One region of the Streptomyces sp. NPDC058620 genome, then DNA from elsewhere that is predicted to be linked to it. Evidence: riboswitches for the same ligand, from Rfam matches in the RefSeq annotation. Region 1 holds a riboswitch; the other holds the start of a gene.
The links. A riboswitch is a leader RNA that binds a small molecule or an ion and turns the genes downstream of it on or off. The one in region 1 is predicted to bind cyclic di-AMP.

Region 1 (7,882 bases):
GCGGCGGGGTCTTCGTGCTGCGGCGGGCCATCGCTGCTGCGACTCCTTCACGGATTCTGTTCGGGCAACCCAAGGTTCTGACGCGGACCATTGTGGACCGCCGCACTGACAACGCCGACCTCGACCCGTCCGAAGCGGTCCTGCGGGCCCCGCGGGAGGCACCGTTTACGGCAGCATCTACGACAACATCCACGGATCGGGAACTTCGCCAGGTGTCGGTGCGCTTGCTTAGAGTGGCAGGTCTGGCAGGAAAACCTGTATCGCGATCGAAGGGACGTACATGCCCATGGGTCACACGGCCACAGCTCAGGCCGGCTCCGGCGGCAGAACAGCGACCGAGCACCGCCTGGCCAACGGCCTGCGTGTGGTGCTCTCGGAGGACCATCTGACCCCGGTCGCCGCGGTCTGTCTCTGGTACGACGTCGGTTCACGCCACGAGGTCAAGGGGCGTACCGGCCTGGCTCACCTCTTCGAGCACCTGATGTTCCAGGGCTCGGGCCAGGTCAAGGGGAACGGGCACTTCGAGCTCGTACAGGGAGCCGGTGGTTCGCTGAACGGCACGACCAGCTTCGAGCGGACCAACTACTTCGAGGTCATGCCCACGCACCAGCTGGAGCTCGCGCTCTGGCTGGAGGCCGACCGCATGGGCTCGCTCCTCGCCGCGCTCGACGAGGAGTCCATGGAGAACCAGCGCGACGTCGTGAAGAACGAACGTCGCCAGCGCTACGACAACGTTCCGTACGGCACGGCCTTCGAGAAGCTGACGGCCCTCGCCTACCCGGAGGGCCACCCGTACCACCACACCCCGATCGGCTCGATGGCCGACCTGGACGCCGCGACCCTGGAGGACGCCCGTACGTTCTTCCGTACGTACTACGCGCCCAACAACGCGGTGCTCTCGGTGGTCGGTGACATCGACCCCGAGGAGACGCTCGCCTGGGTCCAGAAGTACTTCGGGTCCATCCCGGCGCACGACGGCAAGCAGCCGCCGCGTGACGGGACGCTGCCTGGCATCATCGGTGAGCAGCTGCGCGAAGTGGTTCACGCGGAGGTCCCGGCGCGCGCGCTGATGGCCGCCTACCGGCTGCCGCACGACGGCACCCGCGAGTGCGACGCCGCGGACCTGGCGCTGACCGTACTCGGCGGCGGCGAGTCCTCCCGGCTGCACAACCGGCTGGTCCGCCGCGACCGTACGGCGGTGGCCGCCGGGTTCGGGCTGCTGAGGCTGTCCGGGGCGCCCTCGCTCGGCTGGCTGGACGTCAAGACGTCCGGCGGCGTCGAGGTGCCGGAGATCGAGGCCGCGGTCGACGAGGAACTGGCCAGGTTCGCCGCCGAGGGCCCCACGCCCGAGGAAATGGAGCGGGCCCAGGCGCAGTTGGAGCGCGAGTGGCTGGACCGGCTCGGTACGGTCGAGGGCCGCGCTGACGAACTGTGCCGGTACGCCGTGCTGTTCGGCGACCCGCAGCTGGCCCTGACGGCCGTGGAGCGGGTTCTCGACGTCACCGCGGAGGAGGTCCAGGCGGCCGCCAAGGCATGCCTGCGCCCCGACAACCGCGCGGTCCTGGTCTACGAACCGATCGAAGCGCCGGCCGACGCCGAGGCCGACGACGCCACCGAAGCCGGTACCGGCACGCACGAAGGGGCGGAGCAGTGAGCGACGCCGCTGTGACTGGAGTAGCGATGGAGTACCACCCGCAGCCGACCGCGGGCGTGGCCAGGCCCTGGGCCTTCCCCGCGCCCGAGCGCGGCTCCCTGCCCAACGGCCTCACCGTGCTGCGCTGCCACCGCCCCGGGCAGCAGGTGGTCGCGGTGGAGATCTTCCTGGACGCGCCGCTGGACGCGGAGCCCGAGGGCCTCGACGGCGTGGCCACGATCATGGCGCGCGCCCTGTCCGAGGGCACGGACAAGCGCTCCGCCGAGGAGTTCGCCGCGGAGCTGGAACGCTGCGGTGCGACCCTCGACGCGCACGCCGACCACCCCGGTGTCCGGGTCTCCCTGGAGGTCCCGGTCTCCCGGCTGGCCAAGGCGCTCGGGCTGATCGCCGAAGCGCTGCGGGCGCCCGCCTTCTCAGAGAGCGAGATCGAGCGTCTCGTGGGCAACCGCCTCGACGAGATCCCGCACGAGCAGGCCAACCCCGGCCGCCGGGCGGCCAAGCAGCTCTCCAAGGAGCTGTTCCCCGCCACGGCGCGGATGTCGCGTCCGCGCCAGGGCACCGAGGAGACGGTGGGCCGGATCGACGCCACGGCCGTGCGTGCCTTCTACGACGCGCACATCCGTCCGTCCACCGCGACGCTGGTCATCGTCGGCGACCTCACCGGGGTCGACGTGGACGCGCTCCTCGCCGACACCGTCGGTGACTGGTCGGGCAACTCCGCCGAGCCCCGCCCGGTCCCGCCCATCACCGCCGACGACCGCGGCCGCGTGGTGATCGTGGACCGTCCCGGCGCTGTGCAGACGCAGCTGCTGATCGGCCGCATCGGCGCCGACCGGCACGACAGTGTCTGGCCGGCCCAGGTCCTCGGCACGTACTGCCTGGGTGGCACCCTCACCTCGCGGCTGGACCGCGTGCTGCGCGAGGAGAAGGGCTACACCTACGGCGTACGCGCCTTCGCGCAGGTAATGCGCTCCACGGCTCCCGGCTCCTCCTCCGGGCGCACCGGGGCGGCGATGCTCGCCATCAGCGGCTCGGTGGACACGGAGTCCACGGGACCGGCGCTGGACGATCTCTGGAAGGTGCTGCGGACCCTGGCGGCCGACGGGCTGACCGACGCCGAGCGCGAGACGGCCGTGCAGAACCTCGTGGGCGTCGCCCCGCTGAAGTTCGAGACGGCGGCCTCCGTGGCGGCCACCCTCGCCGACCAGGTCGAGCAGCACCTCCCGGACGACTTCCAGGCGCAGCTGTACGCGCGCCTGGCCGAGACGGGCACGGTCGAGGCGACGGCCGCCGTGGTCAACGCCTTCCCCGTGGACCGGCTGGTCACGGTGCTCGTCGGTGACGCCTCCCAGATCGCGGACCCCGTCCGCGCCCTGGGTATCGGCGAGGTGTCGGTCGTCAGCGGCTGACGGGCGGTCCGTTCTCCGACGGAGGCGCAAAGAGCACAAAAGGGACCCCGGTGGGCAACTCGCCACCGGGGTCCCTGCTTTTTGTCCGATTTTGATACAAGGGCTCCCCATCTGCCCTGTGGGATGTACGACAAATCAGGCTGTCCGTTTGGTGATTGAAAGTTGCCCCGTTTAGCGTCGGCTCCGCTGTCCGTCATGCGTATGCCGCGTCCGTGGCGCCGGGCAGCCATCGCCGAGTCCCCGTCAGGCGCGAGCCTGGGGAGCCGGGGACCCACGAAGTCCCTGGGGTGAATCGGACGTCTGCGCTCTCAGGGGCGGAGAAGTCCGTAGGAGACCTTCCTGCTCCGAACCCGTCAGCTAACCCGGTAGGCGAGAAGGAAGGAAAGGATCAGCCCCTCCATGGCGTTCACCCGTGCCACCGGGAAGCACCGTGCCCCGAGCCGTCTGACGCGCAAGAGCGCTCAGGTCGCCGGCATCGCGGCTCTGGCCACCACCGGCGTCATCGGCGGGATGGCCTCTCCGGCCCTCGCCGCGGACGAGGCCCGCACCGTCAGCGACACCGGCCTGACCCAGGTCGTCGCCATCGGCGGCACCCTCGCCGACCAGATCGCCGCCCAGGCGAAGGTCCAGGAGCAGCAGGCCGAGGCCGCCGCGAAGGCCAAGGCGAAGGCGGAAGCCAGGGCGAAGGCCAAGGCCGAGGCCGAGCGCGAGGCGAAGGCCCGTGCCGCGGAGGCCCGCGAGGCCGAGGCCCGCGCCGCCCGCGCGGCCGAGCGCGAGCGGCTGAACTCGTTCCACCTGCCGGTCGCCGGCTCCTACGTCACCACCGGCTACAAGTCCGGCGGCTCCCTCTGGTCCTCCGGCAGCCACTCGGGTGTCGACTTCCGCGCCGCTTCCGGCTCCTCCGTCGTCGCCGTCGGCGCCGGTACGGTCGTCGAGGCCGGCTGGGGCGGTGCCTACGGCAACAACATCGTGCTCCGGATGGCGGACGGCACGTACACCCAGTACGGCCACCTCTCCTCGATCGGCGTCTCCGTCGGCCAGGGCGTCACCTCCGGGCAGCAGATAGGCATCTCCGGCTCGACCGGCAACTCCACCGGGCCGCACCTCCACTTCGAGGCCCGGACCACCCCCGAGTACGGCTCCGACATGGACCCTGTCGCGTACCTGCGCGCGCACGGCGTGAACGTCTGACCCACGCGCCGCACCCCCGCACTTCCCGAAGGCCCCGGCTCCCGCCGGGGCCTTCGGCGTATCGCCCGGACGCTGTTCGCCGAAGCCTTCCGTGGCCAGAAGATATACCTGGATTCCACTCTGCCGTCGGAAATTCGGGCTCATTGCAATAGAGTCGCAGAACAGGCGTCGATCGGCCGCGTTTCGCGGGGATTAAGGCGGAGGTTCGGACATGCGCATTCCCGCGCATTCGGTATGCACGGCAATCCGTGACGACATCGTCTCCGGTGTCTTCGATCGCGGCAGCCGCCTCACCGAGGAGTTGCTCGCGCGTCGTTACGGGGTCTCGCGCGTCCCGGTGCGCGAGGCGCTGCGCACGCTGGAGTCCGAGGGCTTCGTCGTCACGCGCCGGCATGCCGGCGCGTGCGTGGCCGAGCCCACCGAGCAGGAGGCCGCCGACCTCCTGGAGGTCCGGATGCTCCTGGAGCCGCTCGGCGCGGCGCGCGCCGCTCAGCGGCGCACCGATGCGCACCTCAAGGTGCTGCGCGGCCTGGTCAGGCTGGGGCAGGAGCGGGTGCGGCGGGGCGAGGGCGAGGATCTGCGCGCACTGGGCGGCTGGTTCCACGAGACGCTCGCGCAGGCTTCGGGCAGCCCCGGGCTGATCGCGCTGCTCACCCAGCTACGGCACAAGATCGCCTGGATGTACGCGGTCGAGCAGCCCGCACGGCCCGCGGAGTCCTGGGCCGAGCACGGTGCGCTCGTGGACGCGGTCGCCCGTGGTGACGCGGACCGGGCCAGGGCGCTGGCCGTCCAGCACGCCGAGCGGGCGATCGCGGCCCATCGGCTGCGCCGCCCGGACCGGCCGGGGCGAAGCCCCCTGCCGCCCCGGGTGAGCACTTCGCAACATGTCGTAAACATCGCGGGCGTCCGACATTAACAATTGCGCCGTATACAAAGAAGGTAATTCAGCGGGGCTTTCTTTGTGCTGCTCGAATTCGAGCCCGCCGGTGCGTTTCCGGAAACGGAGAAGTCGCGGCATCCGCAGAGGGATGCCGCGACTTCGTCGCAGAATTGATTCCGGTCGGATTCGACTGGGATCAGACCGTCTCCGGAAGCTCCTCGAGCCCCTCGGCGACCAGCTTGGCCAGGCGGTCCAGAGCGGCTTCGGCGTTGTCCGCCTCGGACGCGAGCACGATCTCCTCGCCGCCGGTGGCGCCCAGGCCGAGAACCGCGAGCATCGACGCCGCGTTCACCGGGTTGCCGTCGGCCCTGGCGATCGTCACAGGGACGCCGGAGGCCGTGGCGGCACGGACGAAGATGGAAGCGGGGCGGGCGTGCAGGCCCTCGGCCCAACCGACGTTGACGCGGCGCTCAGCCATGGTTCTGCCCTTCACGAATCAATGGTTGTCTAGACCAGTCTCTCATGCAGTGCGCACTGCTGTGCCCGGTCCCGGGCCCAGTCGCTGCGGCCGGTCGAGCACCCTCAGACTGCCCCGGCCCCGATCCCTCCGCGACCGGTGCGTCAGCCGTAGGCTTTGCCCATGCAGCCCACGCCGGAGCAGAGTCCGCATCACGCGTACCCCGACCACTGGGAAGCGGACGTGGTGCTCCGCGACGGTGGCACCGCGCGCATCAGACCGATCACCACCGACGACGCCGAGCGGCTGGTCAGCTTCTACGAGCAGGTCTCCGACGAGTCGAAGTACTACCGCTTCTTCGCTCCCTATCCGCGTCTCTCCGCCAAGGACGTGCACCGCTTCACCCATCACGACTACGTCGACCGGGTCGGTCTCGCCGTCACGACCGGCGGCGAGTTCATCGCCACCGTGCGCTACGACCGCATCGACGAGCGGGGACGCCCCGCCACCGCCCCCGCCGACGAGGCCGAGGTCGCCTTCCTCGTCCAGGACGCCCACCAGGGCCGCGGGGTGGCCTCCGCGCTCCTCGAACACATCGCCGCGGTCGCCCGCGAGAGGGGCATCCGCCGCTTCGCCGCCGAGGTACTGCCCGCGAACAACAAGATGATCAAGGTGTTCCGGGATGCCGGCTACACCCAGCGGCGCAGCTTCGAGGACGGCTCCGTCCACCTCACGCTCGACCTCGAACCGACCGCCGAGTCCCTCGCGGTCCAGCGCGGCCGCGAGCAGCGCGCCGAGTCGCGGTCGGTGCAGCGGCTCCTCGCCCCCGGCTCCGTCGCCGTCGTCGGCACCGGCCGCACCCCCGGCGGGGTCGGCCGCACCGTGCTGCGCAACCTCCTCGGTTCCGGCTACACCGGACGTACGTACGCCGTGAACCGGGCCTTCGACGCAGGTACGACCGAGATCGACGGCGTTCCCACGCACCGGTCCGTCGGCGAGATCGACGAGCAGGTCGACCTCGCGGTCCTCGCCGTGCCCGCGGACCGGGTGCCCGAGGCCGTCGCCGACTGCGGTGAGCACGGCGTCCGGGGCCTCGTCGTCCTCTCCGCCGGGTACGCCGAACAGGGCGCCGAAGGGCGGGAGCGGCAGCGCGAACTCGTCCGCCAGGCACGCTCGTACGGCATGCGGATCATCGGCCCGAACGCCTTCGGCATCATCAACACCTCCGAAGCGGTCCGGCTGAACGCCTCCCTCGCCCCCGAGTCGCCCGCCCGCGGCCGCATCGGGCTCTTCACCCAGTCGGGCGCGATCGGCATCGCGCTGCTCGCCGGCCTCCACCGGCGCGGCGCCGGCCTGTCCACGTTCATCTCGGCGGGCAACCGGGCCGATGTCTCGGGGAACGACTTCCTCCAGTACTGGTACGAGGACCAGGACACCGATGTCGCCCTCCTCTACCTCGAATCGCTGGGCAACCCGCGCAAGTTCACCCGCCTCGCACGGCGGACCGCGGCCGTGAAGCCCGTCGTCGTGGTGAAGGGCGCCCGGCACAGCGGTACCAACCCGCCCGGCCACGCCGTGCCCGTGAGCCGCATTCCCGACGCCACGGTCTCCGCGCTGATGCGGCAGGCGGGCGTGATCCGCGTCGACACGGTGACGGAGATGGTCGACGCGGGTCTGCTCCTCGCCGGCCAGCCGCTCCCGGCCGGCCCCCGGGTCGCGATCCTCGGGAACTCGGAGTCGCTGGGCCTGCTCACGTACGACGCCTGCCTCGCTGAGGGACTGCGCCCGCGCCCTCCCCGGGACCTGACCACCGCGGCGAGCCCGCAGGACTTCCGGGACGCGCTGGCCGAGGCGCTCGGCGACCAGACCTGCGACGCCGTGATCGTGACCGCGATCCCCTGGGTGGGGGAGAACGGCGAGGCGGAGACGGGCGACGGCGAGGTCCTGGCCGCGGCTCTGCGCGAAGCGGCGGCCACCGGTCCCGCCAAGCCCGTCGCGGTGGTCCACGTGGAGATCGGCGGCCTCGCCGAGGCCCTGGCGGCGGCCGCCGGCACGGTCGCTCCCGCCCGCACAGGAGCCCGGACGGCGCCCCCCGTCCGGGATGCCGCGGTCACCCCGCCCCCCGGCGGGACCACGACGGAACCCGCCAAGGACGCCACCGGCGATACCGCGCCGGAACCCGCCACGAGCGCCCCCGTCCGCATCTGGCGCATCCCCGCCTACCCGGCCGCCGAACGGGCCGTCCGGGCGCTCGCCGAAGCCGTGAAGTACGCGCAGTGGCGCCGCCAGGC
Region 2 (7,882 bases), on a different contig from region 1:
ACTCCGGAGAAACTGCGTGACCACCCGTGGGCCGACCGGGCGGAGACCGTCAAGGGCGACGTGACCGACGCGGAGTCGCTCCGCCCGGCCCTGCGGGACATCGATGTCGCCTACTACCTCGTGCACGCGCTGGGCACGGGCTCCGGCTTCGAGGAGACGGATCGAGAGGCGGCCCGCACCTTCGGCCGGGAGGCACGGGCCGCGGGTGTCCGGCGCATCGTCTACCTCGGCGGTCTCACTCCGTCGGACGTCCCCGAGGAAGAACTGTCACCGCATCTCCGCTCCAGGGCGGAGGTGGGCAGAATGCTCCTCGGCTCGGGCGTGCCGACCACGGCGCTGCGTGCCGCCGTCATCATCGGCTCGGGGTCCGCGTCCTTCGAGATGGTGCGCTATCTCACCGAGCGGCTGCCGGTCATGGTCACGCCCAGTTGGGTGTCGACGAGGATTCAGCCGATCGCCGTCCGCGACGTACTGCGCTATCTCGTGGGCAGTGCGCGGATGCCGGACGAGGTGAACCGCTCCTTCGACATCGGCGGCCCCGACGTCATCACGTACCGCGACATGATGCAGCAGTACGCGCGGGTGGCGGGTTTGCCGCACCGGCTGATCCTGCCGGTGCCCATGCTGACGCCAAGACTCTCCAGCCACTGGATCGGGCTGGTCACGCCGGTGCCCCGGTCGATCGCCCGCCCGCTCGCGGAGTCCCTGCGCCACGAGGTGGTGTGCGACGAACACGACATCGCCCAGTACGTCCCCGACGGGCCGGGGCAGCCCTTTCCGTTCTCCACCGCGCTCGCTCTCGCCCTGCAGCGGGTCCGCGAGGCCAAGGTGACGACCCGCTGGTCCTCGGCCTCGACCCCCGGCATTCCCAGTGATCCGCTGCCCACGGACCCCGACTGGGCGGGCGGAAGCCTGTACAGCGATGTGCGGGAACGCGAGGTGGACGCACCGCCCGAGGCGCTCTGGCGCGTGATCGAGGGCATCGGCGGCGACCACGGCTGGTACTCGTTCCCGCTGGCCTGGGCCGTACGGGGCTGGCTCGACCGGCTGATCGGCGGGGTCGGGCTGCGCCGCGGCAGGCGGGACGCCGAACGGCTCAGGATGGGGGACTCGCTGGATTTCTGGCGGGTCGAGGAGATCCGGCCGGGGCGCCTGCTGCGGCTGCGCGCGGAGATGCGCCTGCCCGGTCTGGCCTGGCTGGAGATGTACTGCGAGAAGGGCGCCGACGGCCGGTCGCACTACCGCCAGCGTGCCCTGTTCCACCCGCGCGGCCTGCTGGGCCACGCCTACTGGTGGAGCGTGTCCCCCTTCCACGCCGTCGTCTTCGGTGGCATGGCCCGCAACATCGCGCGCGCGGCCACCAAGGTCGCCGCACCCACACGGGTGAAATCCACGGCACTTGACTGAACGCCGCAACCAAGGAGTGCGGCGGGACGGAAGGTGTCAGCGTTCCGCTCCGACTCCTGTCAGAGGTACCCCCATGACCGTCGCAGTCGTCCTGTTCACCTCCAATCTGCGGCTGCACGACAATCCGCCCCTGCACGCGGCACTCGCGGCGGCGGACGAGGTGGTGCCGCTGTTCGTCCTCGACGAACACATCGCGGACGTGGGCTTCGGTGTGCCCAACCGCCGCGCCTTCCTCGCCGACTGCCTCGCCGACCTCGACGCCGGCCTCCGCGACCGCGGCGGACGTCTGGTGATCCGCTCGGGCGTGCCGGCCGAGGAGGTGTGCCGCGTGGCCGCCGAGGCGGGGGCCCGGGACGTGTACCTGGCGGCGGGAGTCACCGCGTACGCACACCTGCGCGAGGAGGGGCTCCGCACCGCCCTGGAATCGCAGGGGTGCCGACTGCACGTCCATGACGCGGTGGTCACGGCCGTCGCCCCGGGCGCGCTGACCCCGGCCGGTTCGGGTTCCGACCACTTCGCGGTGTTCACGCCGTACTTCCGGCGGTGGTCCGGGCAGCCCGTGCGGGAGGTGTTCGCGGCCCCCCGCACGGTGCGCGTGCCGCGCGGTCCCGGCTCGGAGGCCGTTCCCTCGCGTACGGCCGTGCCGGGTGTCGCCGAAGGACTGGCCCGGGGTGGCGAGACCGAGGCACGGAAGCGGTTCGCCGCGTGGTACCGCGACGGGATCGCGGAGTACGAGGACCGCCACGACGATCTGGCGGGCGATGCCACCTCACGGCTCTCCCCCGACCTGCACTTCGGAACCCTCTCCCCCGTCGAGCTGATCCACCGGGCCCGTACGACGGGCGGAGCGGGCGCCGACGCCTTCGTACGCCAGCTGTGCTGGCGGGACTTCCACCACCAGGTCATGGCCGCCCGCCCGGCGGCCGCGCACGCCGACTACCGGACACGGCGGGACCGGTGGCGCACCGAGCGGTCCGCGGCCGGCGACATCGCCGCCTGGCAGGAGGGCCGGACCGGTTATCCGGTGGTGGACGCCGCCATGCGCCAACTGCGCCACGAGGGATGGATGCACAACCGCGGACGCCTGCTCACCGCGAGTTTCCTCGCCAAGACCCTGTACGTCGACTGGCGGATCGGCGCCCGGCACTTCCTCCGCCTGCTGGTGGACGGCGATGTCGCGAACAACCAGCTCAACTGGCAGTGGGTGGCGGGAACGGGCACGGACAGCCGGCCCAATCGCGTACTCAACCCCGTACTCCAGGGCAAGCGGTACGACCCCGACGGCACGTACGTGCGCCGTTGGGTGCCCGAGCTGACGGGCATCGAGGGCGGTGCGGTGCACGAGCCGTGGAAGCTGCCCGGCCCGGCGCGGGCCCGGTACGCCTACCCGGAGCCCGTCGTGGGACTGGCGGAGGGGCTCGCCCGGTTCAAGGAGGCGCGCGACCTGGCGTGAGGCTCCCGCAGCCCCGCCCCGTACCCGGAATCCACCGCTCGTACCGTTTCCCTTTCGTACGACTGCGGCCGTGGTGTTGTCCTCGACGGCGCACGACGGCCGGCCGCTGGGGATCTAGCGTCTCCGGGACCACCCCGAGGCGAGGAGCGGCACGTGAACTGGCTCATCCATGACTACCGCGAGGACGATCTGGCGGCAGTAGTCCATCTCATCGATACGACGGCGGGCCTCGGCCAGGAGTCCGTCTTCTCCCTCGCCGAGTGCATCAGCGCACTGACGTCCCGCCAGCCCGCGGTGGTGGCCGTCCACCGCGGGCGGCCCATCGGCGCCGCACTGGCGCATGTGTCGGGGGGCCGGGCCTGGGTGATGCGGATCGCCATCGAACCGGCCTGGCGCGGCCGGGGCCTGGCCAGCGCGCTGCTGGTGGAGCTCGAACGCCGGCTGATCGAGGCGCGGGTGCGCCGGATCGCCTACGTGCTGGCGGAGGAGGAACTGCTCGGCGAGGGGCTGCGCAAGGCCGGGTACACACGGCGGCCCGCCGTCGCCTATTTCGAGAAGGCGGAACCGGCCACGGGCACCCCGGCCGATCTCCTGGAGGAACTGGGCGGCAGGGTGCTGTCCGGTGATCTGTGGGACAGGGTGGCGGGCATGGAGGCGGAGAAGAGCCTCATCGAGCGCCGTGTCGTCATGCCCCTCGCCGAACCGGAGCGTGCGGCCCGGCACGGGGTCCTCCCGCCCCGCGCCATCACCCTGTTCGGTCCGCCGGGGACCGGCAAGACCACCTTCGCCCGGGCCATCGCCTCACGCCTCGGCTGGCCCTTCGTCGAACTGCTGCCGTCCCGCCTTGCCGACGAGGGCAATCTCGCCGCCGCACTGCGCACGGCCTTCGCCCGGATCGCGGAACTGGAACGGGTGCTGGTCTTCATCGACGAGGTCGAGGAGATAGCTCCCGTACGCGGAGAGCGCCCGGAGCCCGGCCTGCACGGCGTCACCAATGAACTCCTCAAGCTCATCCCCGGCTTCCGTGAACGGGACGAGCGGCTACTGGTGTGCGCCACCAACTCCATCCGCTCACTGGACCCGGCCTTCCTCCGTCCGGGGCGCTTCGACTACCTGGTGCCGATCGGCACCCCGGACGCGGCGGCGCGGGCGGCGATCTGGTCACGCCATTCGGCCCGGCGGGACGACGTCGACGTGGACGCGCTGGTCGCGGCGAGCGAGCTGTTCACCCCGGCCGACATCGAGCACGCGGCCCGGACCGCGGCCCAGGCCGCCTTCGAACGCGACGTCGCCGAGGCCGGTGCGGACACCGACGACTATCTCGCCGCCCTCGGCCAGTGCCGGCCGACCGTCACCCCTGCCGTCATCGCCGAGTTCACCGCCGACATCACCACGCACGCCCGCACCTGAGCCGATACCGGAGCTGCCCGTCATCCCGGGCCCCCTGCCCCTCCGGCGCACGATGCCGTGACCTCGGCGCGTCATGGAGGAGCCGGGCAGCTCTCCGGGCAGACTTTCCCCATGGCCAACGCAACGAAAGCAGCCCTAGAAGGCGGCCCCGACGACCTTCCCGAGCGGATCGTCTCCGTCACCGGACCCGGGCCGGACGTCAAGGTCCCGTTCCGAGGCGGGTACGAACACTTCAAGGCGACCGACCGTCAGAAGGAAACCTCCGAGGGCCAGTTGCCCGTCTACGAATGGTGGGAGCGCACGGAAGTACCCGGTTAGTCGACAGCGGGCCTGCTCTCGTCGTACCACGGGATGTCGCACAGACGGCTCTTGACCTCAAGCGCGGTTCAGGTTGGAGGCTACTCGTACGCACCACTGGCGGCCAGTGGCGGCGCAGCACTTCACACATCGGAGAAGCCCCATGTCGAGCAATACGGTTCAGAACCCCGGCCCCGCAGTGTCTGACGCACCCCCGGTCCACCGCTCCGGCCTCACCTGGTGGAAGGCGCTGGCCACCGGGGCGGTCTGCGCGGTCGTCGTCAATCTGGTCGTCCTCGCCGTCGCCAAGCTGGCCGATGCCTCGCTCATCATCGTCAACGGCGGCGAAGAGCATCCGATCACGGTCGGGGGCGTCATCGGCGCCTCGGTCGTCCCGCTGGTCGTCGGGACGGGCGCCGCCCTGCTGCTGTCCCTGTGGAAACTGGTCTTCCTGCGGATCGCGCAGTACTTGGGCGGCGGCCTGGCACTGCTGTCGGTCGCCGGTCCGCTGTCGTCCGGCGCCGATGGCGGCACCGTCGCCGCCCTGGCCCTGATGCACATCACCCTCGGGGTGATGGTCGTCACCACTCTGGAGCTCCACCGCCGCCACCGGCTCCTCTAGGGCTGTGGCCGTGAACCGACCTTTGCCGGGTTGGATGTCAGGCGGCGATGGGTAGTGGTCTGCCACCCCAGCGGATGCCCTTCTCGTTTCGGATGCGGGCGCGTTCACACCGTTGGGGGGCCAGGACGTGTCAGCCTCAACGCGGCCGACCCGGCGGGGATCGGCGCCGGCGCGATCGCCGGTCCCGAGGGAATCGTGCGCCAGCAGGCCGGCGCGGGCGAGGAGGTCCTCGTCGACGTCCTCGATCTCGACACCGTCACGCGCGTCCGTACGGTTCCGCCGGCCTCAACCGGCCGTGGGACCAGCTCGCACGGTACGGCAGCCGCGTCCGCCTGCCGATGACGGAGGGTCGTTCCAGCCGACCCCGAACGGCCAAGCCGCGCGGAAGCCAAGCAAATAAGGCGAATACGGACTTTTAGCGGCAATGGTCCTCTATGGCTCATAGCATTCTTTTGACCCGAACCGCACTGACTCCCCTTCGCGCAAATCGCCCTTTTCGGACTCAGTGGCCAGCGTCACGTCACGGATCGGCAGCTTCCCGATCCGTGCCCCGCATCCCTTCTGCGGGAAGAGAGTTGACTCCGCGGTCCGGGTGAATTCAGCGGCGATCCCGTTCATCGATCTTGTAAATGAATTGTGATCCGGAATTCGGGGCTTGTCGCTTTCGGCTTTTCTCGCCTACGGTCACCCTCAATCCGGATGGAACGCCGAATCCTGCCGCCGTCCGGGAACCCAGACCACCCACGCCCGGCAGGAGCGGGGGACCCAGGTAAGTCGCCGATCCGTTATGCGGAACGGCTTGGGGTTAAGTCGCATGCACCTGCGGCCAGGCATCTCCAGCCTGAACCCGACAGCTCACCTCGTAGGCGACGGAGAGGAATTCGCCATGCCCACGATGGGTAAGCACCGTCGTACCAAGTCCAGCCCGCTGACCCGGGGTCTCGTCGCCATCACCGCGGGCGGAGCCGTTCTCGCCCTTCCGGTGATCGGCGCCACCACCGCGTCCGCCGCGCCCGCGCAATCGTTCTCCGCCGAAAAGGCAGGTGCGCCGGCAGCCGCTCCTGCCAAGGCAATCACCGCACAGAAGGCCGGGATCACCAGCTATTCCGTGATCAAGGGTGATTCCCTGCACAAGATCGCCGAGGGACACTCCCTGAATGGCGGTTGGCAGAAGCTCTACAAGGACAACGAGAAGGCCATCGGCGACAATCCTGGGCTTATTCGCCCGGGTCTGAAGCTGACCATTGGCGCCAAGTCCGAGGCCAAGGCTTCCGGTTCGTCCACCGACCGCACGGCTGCGGGCAGCGACCGCGCGGACCGTTCGGAGCGGTCCAGCACACTGGCCGCGAAGACCGCCGCGCCCGCCGCCCAGCCCGCGACGTACACGAACGACCTCGACGGCTGGATCAAGGAGTCGCTGGCAGTCATGGCCGAGCACGGCATCCCCGGCACCTACGAGGGCATCCACCGCAACATCATGCGCGAGTCCTCGGGCAACCCGCAGATCGTCAACAACTGGGACTCGAACGCCGCGGCGGGCACCCCGTCCAAGGGCCTTCTCCAGGTCATCGACCCGACGTTCGAGGCGTACCACGTGCCCGGTACGTCGACGGACAGCTTCGACCCGGTCGCCAACATCACCGCGGCGTGCAACTACGCCGCCGACAAGTACGGCTCCATCGACAACGTCTTCGGCGCCTACTGATACTCCGGCACCGGCCGCGGTTCACGACTGCCGGGTGGTGAGGGTCCGACAGGCCCTCACCACCCGGCAGTTCCGCATGTGCGCCGACCATGGAAGACTCGCACGCATGCCCGAACTCCAGCTCCTGAGACCCGACCACGCCGCCGCCCTGCTCGCCTTCGAGCAGGAGAACCGGGCCTACTTCGCCGCCTCGGTCCCGGACCGCGGCGACGAGTACTTCGCACGGTTCGACGCACGGCACAGCAGCCTCCTGGCCGAGCAGGCCGACGGGCTGTGCTATTTCCATGTGCTGGTGGGCGAGGGCGGCGAGGTGCTTGGCCGGGTGAACCTGGTGGACGTGGCGGACGGCTCCGCCGACCTCGGATACCGGATCGCCGAGAAGGCCGCCGGGCAGGGCCTGGCCACGACCGCCGTCCGCCAGGTATGCGTACTGGCCGTCACTCAGTACGGTCTGACCGCGCTGCGGGCCTCGACCACGCTGGACAACGCCGGCTCCCAGGCCGTACTGGCCAGGACGGGCTTCGTACGCACCGGCGAGACCGTGCTCGGCGGCCACCCGGGCCTCTCCTACGAACGCCCCCTGGACGCGGACGCGCTGCTCCCCTGACATCGGTCACGGGAACAGCGCGGGATGTCCGCACCTGGCTGGTGGTGGCGAGCCGGAATCCGGCCCGCCACCACGGCGCGGGGACCGCGTCAGTCGCGGTCGGTCTCCTCGCGGAGGATCTTGCCGCTGGCCGCGTCCACCTCGAACTCGCTCTTGTTCCAGTCCGCGGCGACGACGTCGACGGCCCAGACAAGGGTGTCGTCGTCGTTGGTGTCCAGGCCGATCGAGGTGACCTTCCCCTTCTGCTTGTCCGTGGCGACCTTGGCCGCCTGCTGGGACGTCTGCTTCGCCTTGGTGATCCAGTCGGCCATCTCACGCTTGTCGGCCGCGTCCTGATCGGTGTCCGCGGCCGTCTCGATCACCTTGCCGGAGACGGCGTCG

Region 2: another riboswitch for cyclic di-AMP. It lies ahead of ACFWSK_RS01730 (transglycosylase SLT domain-containing protein); the one in region 1 lies ahead of ACFWSK_RS24970 (M23 family metallopeptidase).

The regions. Positions count from the first base shown of each region.
Region 1 covers NZ_JBHXQO010000031.1:41,608-49,489, reverse strand. Annotated here, with positions in the region: gene ACFWSK_RS24985 (DNA topoisomerase (ATP-hydrolyzing) subunit A) at 1-31, opposite strand, end outside; gene ACFWSK_RS24980 (M16 family metallopeptidase) at 281-1,654, shown strand; gene ACFWSK_RS24975 (M16 family metallopeptidase) at 1,681-3,063, shown strand; cyclic di-AMP (ydaO/yuaA leader) riboswitch at 3,284-3,450, shown strand; gene ACFWSK_RS24970 (M23 family metallopeptidase) at 3,463-4,254, shown strand; gene ACFWSK_RS24965 (GntR family transcriptional regulator) at 4,466-5,170, shown strand; gene ACFWSK_RS24960 (HPr family phosphocarrier protein) at 5,331-5,612, opposite strand; gene ACFWSK_RS24955 (GNAT family N-acetyltransferase) at 5,775-7,882, shown strand, end outside.
Region 2 covers NZ_JBHXQO010000001.1:394,421-402,302, reverse strand. Annotated here, with positions in the region: gene ACFWSK_RS01765 (SDR family oxidoreductase) at 1-1,407, shown strand, start outside; gene ACFWSK_RS01760 (cryptochrome/photolyase family protein) at 1,481-2,860, shown strand; gene ACFWSK_RS01755 (ATP-binding protein) at 3,014-4,270, shown strand; gene ACFWSK_RS01750 (DUF5988 family protein) at 4,382-4,588, shown strand; gene ACFWSK_RS01745 (DUF6069 family protein) at 4,767-5,189, shown strand; partial or broken gene ACFWSK_RS01740 (IS630 family transposase) at 5,227-5,316, opposite strand; gene ACFWSK_RS01735 (hypothetical protein) at 5,385-5,531, shown strand; cyclic di-AMP (ydaO/yuaA leader) riboswitch at 5,885-6,071, shown strand; gene ACFWSK_RS01730 (transglycosylase SLT domain-containing protein) at 6,076-6,894, shown strand; gene ACFWSK_RS01725 (GNAT family N-acetyltransferase) at 7,001-7,501, shown strand; gene ACFWSK_RS01720 (PepSY domain-containing protein) at 7,591-7,882, opposite strand, start outside.